2 regions of the Stenotrophomonas sp. STEN021 genome follow, and region 2 is predicted to be linked to the other one. Evidence: predicted binding sites of a transcription regulator. Region 2 holds the regulator's gene; the other holds the start of a gene.
What was found. The regulator FliA, encoded in region 2, starts transcription of late flagellar genes. The targets are predictions, from matches to a motif close to TAAAGTTTNNCNNNCNNNGGCCGATAA.
Positions count from the first base shown of each region.

Region 1 (5,985 bases), on a different contig from region 2:
GGCAAGGTCGAAAAGGCCCGCTACGCTGAAGGCTCCGAAGGCCAGCCGACCTTCCTGCACATGGGCGGCATGTTCCCGCGCCACACCTTCTCGGCGCGTATCGCCGGCAGCAACCGCAGCAAGTTCGGCTTCCCGCTCGAGACCCTGGAAGGCAAGACCGTCTGCGTGATCGGCAAGATCCAGCGCGACGCATCGCGCGCCGAGATCGAAGTGGCCTCACCGGCCAACCTGAAGCTGGCAAACATCAAGTAATCCGCCTTTCGTCACGCCGGCATAGCCGGCGTGCCACCCCGCGCCTGTGACATGGCCGGGCCTGTTCCCGGAGATCGCGCAAGATGCAGTGGATCAACTCGCTGAAACTGAAGCCGAAGCTGATGCTTACTTTCGGCGTCGTGCTGTTCGTCATGCTGTTGCAGGGCATCGTCGCCTATCGCGGCCTGCACTCACTGAACAGCGCCACCACCGACCTCGCTGAAAAACGCACGCCCAGCCTCCGTACTACGGGTGAGTTGAGTGGCATGGTCAGCGAGTACCGCAACGCGTCCTACCAGAGCCTGATTCGGGCCAGCGATGACGTCAAAGCGGACGCAAAAGCACGCGCAACCGAACTGCGCATGCAGATCGATACCACCATTGCTGCGTACCCGAAGCTGATTGACAGCCCGGAACAGAAGAAACTCTTCGATACTTTTGTCGCCGACTGGGGCAAGACCGAAGCCTCATATGACGCGGTCAGCGAAATGCTGGCCCTGGACCTGCCGGATGACGCCATCGACACCTTCGTTGGCGAGACCCGCAACCTGCACCGCAAGGCCTATGCGGCCCTGCAGGCGCTGGCCGCGAACGACAATACCCGCGCCCAAGCGGCGGCCAAACAGGCCGCAGAAACCTATCGCGCCTCGGCCCTGCTGATCATCATCGCCGTACTGGTTGGCGGCGCTGCCGGCCTGGCACTGATCTGGCTGTTCGCCCGCTCGCTGGTCAACGCAATGCGTGGTGCCGTGGATGTGGCCAATGAAGTGGCGAGCGGCAAGCTGGACGGCACCATCGACGTGTCCCGCGCCGACGAAGTAGGCGACCTGTTGCGCGCCATGCAGCGCATGCAGCGCGACCTGCGCGATCGCATCGAACGCGAGCAGGTCATCGCCAACGAGAACCTGCGCATCCGTACCGCACTTGATTACTCGTCCACCGGCGTATTCCTGACCAACAACGAACTGGAGATCGTTTACGCCAACCGCGCCCTGCTCGACAAGCTCACCGAGCATCATGAGCAGATCGCCGGCGCGCTCAGCCAGTTCGACGCCAGCAAGCCGCTGGTCGGCCAGCCGGTGACTGCGCTTGAGTACCGCGGTGAAGTGGACGGCAAGGTACTGGAAGCGCTGGACAAGAACGGCGTTTTCAAGCGTGAAATGCGCTTTGGCGACGCCGAGTTTGCACAGACCATCTCGGTGATCCGCGACGACAACAACGTTCCCGTGGGTCACGTCGTGGAGTGGCGCGACCGCAGCACCGAGGCACAGGTCGAGAAGGAAGTGGCACGCATCATCGAGGCAGCCGCCGCTGGTGACCTGAGCGGCCGCATCGGCACGGCCGACAAGGATGGCTTCTTCCTGCAGCTGGCCAGCCAGATCAATGGCCTGCTCGACGCCAATGCCAGCAGCCTGGAACAGATCTCCGCATTGCTGTCGGCACTGTCGCGCGGCGACCTGACAGTACGCATGCATGGCGACTACCAGGGCGTGTTCGCCACCATGCGTGACGATGCCAACGCCACCGCCGAGCAATTGACCGGCATTGTTGGACGCATCAAGCAATCCTCGGTTTCGATCAACTCGGCCGCTACCGAAATTGCCGCAGGCAACAACGACCTGTCGCGCCGTACCGAACAGCAGGCTGCCAACCTGGAAGAAACCGCTGCTTCGATGGAGGAACTTACCTCCACCGTGCGCCAGAACGCGGAATCGGCACGCCAAGCTAACCAACTTGCCATCGGTGCCGCCTCGGTGGCATCGCAGGGTGGCGATGTGGTCAGCCAGGTGGTGACCACCATGACCCAGATCGAGCAGTCCTCGCGCAAGATCGCCGAGATCATCTCGGTGATCGACGGCATCGCCTTCCAGACCAATATCCTGGCCTTGAACGCAGCGGTGGAAGCCGCTCGTGCTGGCGAGCAGGGCCGCGGCTTTGCCGTGGTTGCCTCGGAAGTGCGTACGCTGGCACAGCGTTCGGCAGGTGCAGCCAAGGAGATCAAGGGCTTGATCGACGACTCCGTGGGCAAGGTGGCCGATGGTTCGGCTCTGGTCCGCAAGGCCGGCACCACCATGGGCGAGATTGTCGCCTCGGTACAGCGCGTGACCGACATCATGGCCGAGATCTCCGCTGCCTCGCAGGAGCAGAGCGCCGGCATTGAACAGGTCAACCAGACCATCGTGCAGATGGACGAAACCACGCAGCAGAACGCCGCATTGGTGGAAGAAGCCACCGCGTCTGCCCGTTCGATGGAAGAGCAGGCCGCGCATCTGGCCAACGTGGTCTCTGTGTTCCAGCTGGAGGAGGGTGTCATCGAGACCGCCACCTCGAAAGCCTCGCGTGAGCCAGCGCCCCGCCCTGCAAGCCCGGCGCCGGCACCCGCACCGCGCCGCCGCACCGCCGCCCGGGCCGCGGTAGCCGAACTGGCCGATTCGGACTGGCAGGAGTTCTAAGCGACACCATCAACGACCTGGGCTGCAAGCCGTCCAGCGCAGTCGTTGAGCAACCTGGAATCCGATGCCAGCCCCCTGGCATCGGATTTTTTTTTGCCTTTGTGGGAGCTGCGTAGGCCGCGAGGCAGGGACGCCATCAGATGGCATGCATGGCGAAAGCTCAAGTATCACCAGCTTCGCAACCGACACAGCTCCCACAACACCAACAAACCGCATTCCCCATCTCACCGCAGGCAAGTGAACAGCTTCACGCCCCTTGTCACACGGCCCTGTCAAACCACTCAACTCATGCGCCCTGCGGCCGATAACCCGGTAACCCCTCACGCAGTGCTGATACCGCAAGGTTGATGGCAGATTCGATGAATATCTCCTCGCTCTGGAATACCTACATTTCCAATATCTCGGTCAGGCGCAAGCTGAACCTGCTGACGGTGCTGATCGTGATTGGCGTCATCGCGCTATCGGTTATCGCAGCCCGCATGCAGTACCTGGACCTGTACGAAACCCGCAAGCAAGCGCTGCGCGCCCAGGTGGAAATGAGCTACGGCGTTCTGGATCACTATGCCAAGGAAGCCGAGGCCGGCGCGATGCCACTGGATGACGCCCAGAAGTACGCGATGGCCGCCCTAGAGAAGATGCGCTCCGATGGCGATGTCAACTACTTCAACATCTACAACAGCAACTACGTGATGTTGATGCACCCATTCCGCGCGGACCTGGTAGGCAAGGACATGCAGGATTTCCGTGACCAGGACGGGATACGCCTGTACTACGAGCAGGTTGAAGCCGCGCGCAAGGGCGGCGGTTACGTTGCCTATAGTTGGGCCAAGCCGGGTAAAGACGGGGTGGTCGGCAAGCTTGCCTATGCTGGAATGTACAAGCCATGGAACTGGGTGATCTCCAGCGGCGTGTACATGGACGATCTGCAGGCACAGGCCCTGAAGTTCACCGCCATCATGACCGTGACCGGTGGCGTGCTGGTGCTGCTGGTGGTGGCGTTGAGCTGGATCATCGGCAATCGCATCGTGCTGCCGCTACGCAATGCCACCGCCGTGGCCACCGCCATCGCAAACGGCCGCATGGACAACCGCTTTGCAGCGCCAAGCAAGGACGAAACCGGCCAGCTGCTCAGCAGCATGGCGCATATGCAGGAGCAGCTGCGCGCTGTGATTGCCGCGCAGGCCGAAATGGCGCGCCAGCACGAGGCTGGCATGATCGGCTATCGCATCGACGCCAGCCACTTCCCGGGTGCCTATGGCGTGATGGTGGAAGAGACCAACGTGTTGGTGAGCAGCCATATCGACGTCAAGATGCAGGTGATCGCCCTGGCACAGCGTTACGCCGTTGGCGACCTCAGCCAGGACATGCCGTTGTTGCCGGGTGACAAGCGGGTCATCACCGAGACCATGGCTGCGATCAAGAACAACCTGGCCGCCATCAACAGTGAAATCAAACGACTCGGCAGCGCGGCAGCCGCCGGTGATTTCAGCCAACGTGGCGATGAGGAACGCTTCGAACACGACTTCCACGCGATGGTGCGCTCCTTGAACACCATGATGCAGGTCAGCGACGCCAATCTGGGCGAAGTATCGCGCCTGCTGCAGGCGCTTGCCGACGGTGACCTCACCGTCACCCTTAGCGGGGACGCCCAGGGGGTATTCGCGCGCATGCGCGAAGATGCCAACAGTACCGTCACCCAGCTGGCCGGCATTGTCTCAGGCATCCAGCAGTCCGCAGACAGCATCAATCTTGCTGCTGGCGAAATCGCCACGGGCAATGCCGACCTCTCGCGCCGCACCGAAATGCAGGCTGCCAATCTTGAAGAGACGGCCGCGTCAATGGAGGAACTGACCTCCACCGTCCGCCAGAATGCCGAATCGGCCCGCCAGGCCAACCAGTTCGCCATTGGTGCCGCCACGGTAGCGTCGCGTGGCGGCCAGGTGGTGGAGGAAGTCGTCACCACCATGGGCCAGATCCAGCAGTCCTCGCGTCGTATTGCCGACATCATCAGCGTGATCGATGGTATCGCCTTCCAGACCAACATCCTGGCCCTGAACGCAGCAGTTGAAGCTGCACGCGCAGGAGAACAAGGCCGCGGCTTTGCGGTGGTTGCCGCTGAGGTACGTACGCTTGCACAGCGTTCGGCCGGTGCCGCCAAGGAAATCAAATCACTTATCGAGGACTCGGTCGGGCGCGTGGACGAAGGCTCGCAACTGGTGCAGCAGGCGGGCAGCACGATGGGCGAAATCGTTACTGCGGTACAGCGCGTCACCGATATCATGGCCGAGATCTCAGCCGCTTCGCAGGAACAGTCTGCCGGCATCGAACAGGTCAACCAGACTGTCATGCAGATGGACGAAACCACTCAGCAGAACGCCGCGCTGGTGGAAGAAGCCACCGCTGCAGCCCGCGCAATGGAAGAGCAGGCCAATCTGCTCGACCAGGCGGTCGCCGTGTTCCAGCTGAGCGCCCAGCCAGCTGCGGCCCAACAGCCGCAGGTGCTGGCACTGGCCAGCTGAGCGAACCGTCCCCATGATCGATCTGCACAGCAACCAGCGTGACTTCGAGTTCAACGACCGCGACTTCCGCCGCGTCTGCGAACTGATCCATGCACGGGCGGGCATTGCCTTGGCACCCGCAAAGCGCGACATGGTCTACGGCCGTCTGTCGCGGCGGCTGCGCACCCTGGGCCTGCACTCGTTCAAAGACTACCTGGACCAGCTGGAACAGCATGGCGGCGAGGAGTGGCAGGCCTTCACCAATGCCCTGACCACCAATCTCACCTCGTTCTTCCGCGAACCGCACCATTTCGACAAGCTGCGTGAGGAGCTGCAGATACGCGCCGTGCGCGCGCCACTGAAGCTATGGTCATGTGCGGCCTCCACCGGCGAAGAGCCCTACTCCATGGCCATCACCGCCTGCGAAGCGTTCTCTTCGATGACCCCGCCGGTGCGCATCATCGCCACCGATGTCGATACCCAGGTGCTGGCCACCGCCAGCCAGGGCGTCTACGCGGTGGACCGTATCGCCGGCCTGGACCCTGCAATGAAGCGGCGCTACTTTCAACGTGGCAGTGGTCCCAACGAGGGAAAGTGCCGGGTGGTGCCGGCATTGCGCGCTTTGATCGAGTTTCGCCCACTCAACCTGCTGTCCAGCCGCTACGACGTAGGTGGACCATTCGACGCACTGTTCTGCCGCAACGTGATGATCTACTTCGACAAGCCGACCCAGCGCGGCATCCTGTCACGTCTGGTCCAGCACATGGATGAGGAAAGCCTGC
Region 1 covers NZ_JBRREH010000036.1:27,062-33,046, reverse strand. Annotated here, with positions in the region: gene ACVOL0_RS09850 (hypothetical protein) at 1-252, shown strand, start outside; gene ACVOL0_RS09845 (methyl-accepting chemotaxis protein) at 336-2,705, shown strand; gene ACVOL0_RS09840 (methyl-accepting chemotaxis protein) at 3,065-5,224, shown strand; gene ACVOL0_RS09835 (CheR family methyltransferase) at 5,238-5,985, shown strand, end outside.
Region 1: ACVOL0_RS09840 (methyl-accepting chemotaxis protein) is a predicted target of FliA. The motif match lies at 2,987-3,013, and genes of this name have one in related genera.

Region 2 (5,985 bases):
GCAGCTGGGTGGGGTCGGCCAGCGCACCGCCGGTCATGCTCGGCGCACTGATCACCGAGGGCGAGTCATAGCCGCCGCCCTGCAACTGCTTGTTGCCAACCTGCACCTGACTGATGGTACGCGGGGCACCGCCAAAGGCGGTGGTCAAGGCGTCGGCCATGACCCGGTACTTGCCTTCGTTCAAGGATGAGATGGCATACATCACCACAAAAAACGCGAGCAACAGCGTCATCAGGTCGGCATAGGGAATGGCCCATGCCTCGTGGTTGGCGTGCTCGTCGTGGTGCTTGCGTCGGGCCATGGCTCAGTTCACGAAGCCGGCCAGGCTGTTTTCGATATTGCGCGGGTTCTCGCCCTGGGCAATGGCGATCAGGCCTTCGATGATCATTTCGCGCTCGCGGCAGCTGCTGGCGATCACACCCTTGAGCTTGGCCGACACCGGCAGGAACAGCAGGTTGGCCGAGGCGATGCCATAGATGGTGGCGGTGAACGCAGCGGCGATGCCGTGGCCGAGCTTGCTGGGGTCGGCCAGGTTCTTCATCACTGCGATCAGGCCGAGCACGGCGCCGATGATGCCCAGGGTGGGGGCGTAGATGCCCATGCCTTCAAATACCTTGGTCGCAGCCAGATCCTGCTGTTCCTGGCTGCCCAGTTCGATTTCCATCATGTGGCGGATGGTGTCCGGCTCGACGCCGTCGACCACCAGTTGCAGGCCTTTGCGGATGAACGGATCGTCCTGTAGCTCGACCTGCGGCTCCAGACCGAGCAGGCCCTGACGGCGGGCGATGTTGCTCCAGTCGACGATCTGCTGGACCAGCGCGCGGCGGTCACTGGCCGGCGGGCGGATCACCCAGCGCACAATCTTGAAAGCGTGTTTGAAGACCGCTGGCGAGGTATGCAACAGGATTGCCGCCAAGGTGCCGACGATCACGATGACGAAGGCAGCAGGTGACCACAGCGAGGACAGGCCGGCGCCTTTGAGAATGCTGCCACCCACCAGGGAGGCGAGGGCGAGGAAGAGTCCAATGATGCTGAGTCGGTCCATGGTGCGTATATCGGCCTCGTTGTAGCGGTCTTGAATCAATGAGCGGTGCAGCTGCTTTCTTCAGTCCCTCTCCCGTGTGCGGGAGAGAGGACTAGCGGGACGCGAACGGTGCTGGCGCAATCACGAGATGGCTCACCCCTGGACTCCACGCAACCCATCCACATCCAGGATCAGCGCCATGCGGCCGTCACCAATCAAGGTGGCGCCGGCATAGCCGTTCAAGCCGCGCAGGGCACGTGGCAGCGGCTTGATCACCACTTCCTCGCGGCCGCGCACCTGATCGACCACCAGGCCGAAACGGGCTTCGCCCATCTGCAGCACGACTATGGTCAATAGCGTGGACGGTGCCGGGGTGACGCCCAGCCATTGACGCAGGTCTAGCAGGGCCAGGGTATGACTCTTGCGGTCCAGCACAGCGCGGCCGTCAAACCAGCCCAGCGAGGTGGCCGGTGCATGCAGCACTTCCATCACCCGTGCCAAGGGCAGGGCGTAGACGTCTTCGCCAGCCTGTACCAGCAGGGTGGGCAGGATCGCCAGCGTCAACGGCACGCGGATCAGGAAGCGGCTGCCGCGGCCAAGCTCGGACTGGATCTGGATCTGGCCGCTGAGCTCGCGGATGCGCGACTGCACCACGTCCATGCCGACGCCACGGCCGGAGATGTCGGTGACTTCCTGCTTGGTCGAAAAACCGGGCAGGAACACCAGGTGCAGGCACTCTTCGCTGGTCAGGCGGGCAGCGGCTTCCGGGTCGAGCAGGCCCTTGTCGCGGGCCTTGGCGCGCAGTCGCTCAGGGTCGATGCCAGCACCGTCGTCCTGCACTTCGATGCTGACGTAGTCACCTTCCTGTTGGGCAGACAGGCGGACCCGGCCCATCCGTGGTTTGCCCTGTGCTTCGCGCAGTTCGGGTGACTCAACGCCATGGTCGATGGCGTTGCGGACCAGATGCACCAGCGGATCGGCCAGTGCTTCGACCAGATTGCGGTCCAGTTCGGTATCGGCGCCGATCAGCTCCAGATCGACTTCCTTCTGCAGTGAGCGGGCAACGTCGCGTGCGACCTTGGGGAAACGCGAGAACACCTTGCCGACCGGTTGCATGCGGGTCCGCATCACCGCCGACTGCAGGCGTGCGGTGGCGATGTCCAGGGTGGAGACTGCGCGGTCCAGTTCTTCATCCTTCAGGCGCGTGCGCAGGGTCTTGAGCCGGTTGCGTGCCAACACAAGTTCGCCGATCAGGTTGACGATGGCGTCCAGCCGCTTGGTGTCCACGCGCACGGTGTGCTCGGGCTCGGTGGCTTTTGCCGCGGCCGGCTTGGCTGCGCTGGTGGCGGGGCGGGGGGCGGCCGCGGGTGCTGCCGGCTTGGGCTTGGGCGTAGCGGCAGCAATGGCCTGCACAGCGACAGCGCCGGGCGCAGCGCCGCCATGCAACTTGTCGAGCAGGGCTTCGAATTCGTCTTCGTCGATCAGGTCATCGTCGGCCTTCGTCGCAGCCATCGGCTGGGCACCGGGTGTGCCGCTGCCGTGAAGTTCGTTGAGCAGGGCTTCGAATTCGTCTTCGCTGATCAGGTCGCTGTCACCTGCAGATGCAGCGGCCGGTTGTGCGACGGCAACCACAGGTGCGGCGCCAACGTCGAACTGGGCGATCAGCGCAGCAGGTGCGTGCTCCGGTTCAGTACCCGAAGACACGGCATCAAGCATGGCCTGCAGCCAGTCCAGCGATTGCTGGGCGGCGTCGAAATGGTGCGCCAGCAGTTCGGCTTTGCCGGCGCGGGCCATGCCCAGGGTTTCTTCGGCCGCATGGCACAGTTCCACCATCGGGTGGATCGCCAGAAAACCGGCGCCGCCTTTGAGGGTGTGGAAACCGCGGAATACGGCGTTGAGCTGCTCACTGTCATGCGGTGCCTGTTCCAGCGTCACCAGCTGCTCGCCGAGGCGATCCAGGATCTCCTGCGCTTCAAGGATGAAGTCGGCGGCGATGTCGTCGGCAAAAGCACTCATGATTTACAGCCCCAGGTCCGAGAGCAGGTCGTCTGCGTCCACCTGGGACACGGCGTGGCGGTCCAGGCCATTGACGGCCGGGCCAGCCAGGCCCTGGTTGCGTGCATCTTCTTCCGGCGGCGGCAGACCAAGCGCACCAAACCCTTCATGCACGCGGCGGACGATGCCAACCACGCGGCGGATGATCTGCCCGGTGAGGTCCTGGTAGCTCTGGGTCAGGGCGACTTCGGTGAGGTTGTGGCGGATGCGTTCGAGGATCTCGCCCTGTTCGGCATTGAGCCCGTCCGCACGCAGGCGCTCGGTCAGTGCGCGGCATTCTTCGGCCAGATCCAGGGTGCGATGGGTGGCCTGCTCGGTCATCTGCACCACGTGGTCCAAGCGCGCGCAGGCATCATCCAGCTCGCCGGCTTCGCTGGGAACGCTGGGCAGCTCGCCCAGTGCCTGGCCCAGTTCGCGTGCAAGACGGCCCAGCCCGGACATCATTGGCTGCGCACGCAATGCCGCCAGCGCATCGATTTCCCGGCGCCAACCGGCTTCATCGCCGCTTTCCAGTGCTGCCAGTGCGTCCTGCAGGCGCTGCACCAGGGCCGATTTGTCGCTCAATGCTTCGCCGAGCTGGTTCATCAGGCGCTCGCTGCCAGGCGTTCGAAAATCTTGCCGAGTTTCTCTTCCAGCGTCTGCGCAGTGAACGGCTTGATGATGTAGCCGTTCACGCCGCTCTGTGCAGCCTCGATGATCTGTTCGCGCTTGGCTTCGGCGGTAACCATCAGCACCGGCAGGGTCTTGAGCTTGGCATCGTTGCGGATTGCCTTGAGCAGCTCGATGCCGGTCATCACCGGCATGTTCCAATCGGTGACGACGAAATCGAACGACTGCGTCTGCAGCATCGACAGCGCGGCATGCCCGTCCTCGGCTTCGGCGGTATTGGTGAAGCCCAGATCGCCGAGCAGGTTCTTGACGATGCGGCGCATCGTCGAGAAGTCGTCAACGATCAGGATGCGCATGTTCTTGTTCAAAAGACTTTCCTCTTCATGGTTCTTCGAGCCCGGCGTCGGCCGCCTCGAAAATCTTCAGTCGGCCACGCAGACGCAGCGTGGCCTGGCCGTGGATCTGACAGACGCGGGATTCGCTTACGCCCAATACCGCGCCAATTTCCTTCAGGTTCAATTCCTGCTCGTAATACAGCGACAGCACCAGCTGCTCGCGCTCGGGCAATTGGGCGATGGCCTTGCCCAGCTCGGCGCCGAACTGGCTGCGTTCCAGCACTTGTTGCGGGTTGGGGCCGCCGGTGGTCGGGGTGTCCAGCTCGCCCTGGTCTTCGATGCGCGACTCCAGGCTCAGCACCTGGCCGCGCGATGCGTCTTCGACCAGACGCATGTACTCAGGCAGTGGCAGGTCCATCGCCTCGGCCACTTCGCTGGCGCTGGCCGCACGGCCGCTGCTCTGCTCAAGCCTGCGGATGGTGGCGGCGGCGTCGCGGGCGCGGCGGTGCACCGAACGCGGCACCCAGTCGCCGCGGCGGATCTCGTCGATCATCGAACCGCGGATGCGGATCGATGCATAGGTTTCGAACGAGGCGCCCTGTTCGGCGTCATAGCTGCGCGAGGCCTCGATCAGGCCCATCATGCCGGCCTGGATCAGGTCATCGACCTCGACGCTGGCCGGCAGGCGCGCAGCCAGATGATGGGCGATGCGGCGTACCAGGTCGGCGTGGCGGGCGATGCAGTCATTGGCCGCGCTGCGCTGGACTTCACGGTATTGGGCGGCTGCATTGTTCATGCCTTCACCTTCTGCTGGATGATGCGTTCCAGGAAGAATTCAACGCCGCCGCGCGGGGCGGTTGGGGCTTGCCAGCGCGCGGTGCGACGGGCGATTTCGTTGATGGCCAGCGAAGCCGGCGCGGAAGGATAGAGCTTGACCACCGGCTGCTGACGCTGCACCGACAGGCGCAACCAGTCGTCCTGCGGCACGCAGCCCAGGTAGTTCAGTGAAACGTCGATCAGGAACTTCTCGCAGACCCGTACCAGCTTTTCATACAGGGCGCGGCCTTCGTTTGGGTCGCGGACCATGTTGGCGACGACCTGGATACGGTCCACGCCGCGCTCGCGCGAGAGCACCTTGATCAATGCATAGGCGTCGGTGATCGAGGCGGGTTCGTCGCAGACCACCACCACGGTGTCCTGGGCGGCCTGGCAGAAGGTCAGCACGCTGTCGGTGATGCCAGCGGCGGTATCGATGATCATCACGTCGAGCTCGCGTTCGAGCTCGGAGAAAACGTTGACCAAGCCGACATGCTCGGCCGGCTGCAACTCGGCCATGTGCCGACGGCCCGAGGCGGCCGGCACCACCAGCACACCGTTCGGGCCTTCCATGATCACTTCGTCCAGCGTGGCGCGCCCGGCGACCAGGTCGGCCAGGGTGTGCTTGGGCTGCAGGCCGAGCACCACATCGATGTTGGCCAGGCCCAGGTCGGCATCCAGCAGCAGGGTACGTTTGCCCATGCCTGCCAGTGCCACGGCCAGGTTGGCCGAGACATTGGTTTTACCTACACCGCCCTTGCCGCCAGTCACCGCGATGGTGCGTACCGGACCAGCCGGTTCGTGCCGGGTAGCCGACAGGGGGAAGGTGTTGGTCAGCTTGGCGTACTCACGCGACTGCATCGTTCAACTCCGTGTTGCAGGGCATATCGGCCGCGCGGCGCAAATCTTCAAGGCGAAGTACGAGATTTGCGGCAGAGGCCCGATAAAGGTCTTCCGGAACGTCCTGGCCGTCGGTCACCCAGGTGATCGGCAGGCGGTGATCGACCGCTACCGACAGCGCCGAGCCGAAGCGGCCGGTCTCGTCCAGCTTGGTCAGCACCACGCCCTGCGGGTTGGCGGCGCTGAAGCGACGGACCACTTCGTCCATGTCCTGGAAGGCCGTGTTGGCGGGCAGCACCAGCAGGG
Region 2 covers NZ_JBRREH010000027.1:2,528-8,512, forward strand. Annotated here, with positions in the region: gene motD (flagellar motor protein MotD) at 1-301, opposite strand, end outside; gene ACVOL0_RS07825 (flagellar motor protein) at 305-1,045, opposite strand; gene ACVOL0_RS07830 (chemotaxis protein CheA) at 1,178-3,040, opposite strand; gene ACVOL0_RS07835 (protein phosphatase CheZ) at 3,044-3,664, opposite strand; gene cheY (chemotaxis response regulator CheY) at 3,664-4,056, opposite strand; gene ACVOL0_RS07845 (RNA polymerase sigma factor FliA) at 4,070-4,819, opposite strand; gene ACVOL0_RS07850 (MinD/ParA family ATP-binding protein) at 4,816-5,700, opposite strand; gene flhF (flagellar biosynthesis GTPase FlhF) at 5,687-5,985, opposite strand, start outside.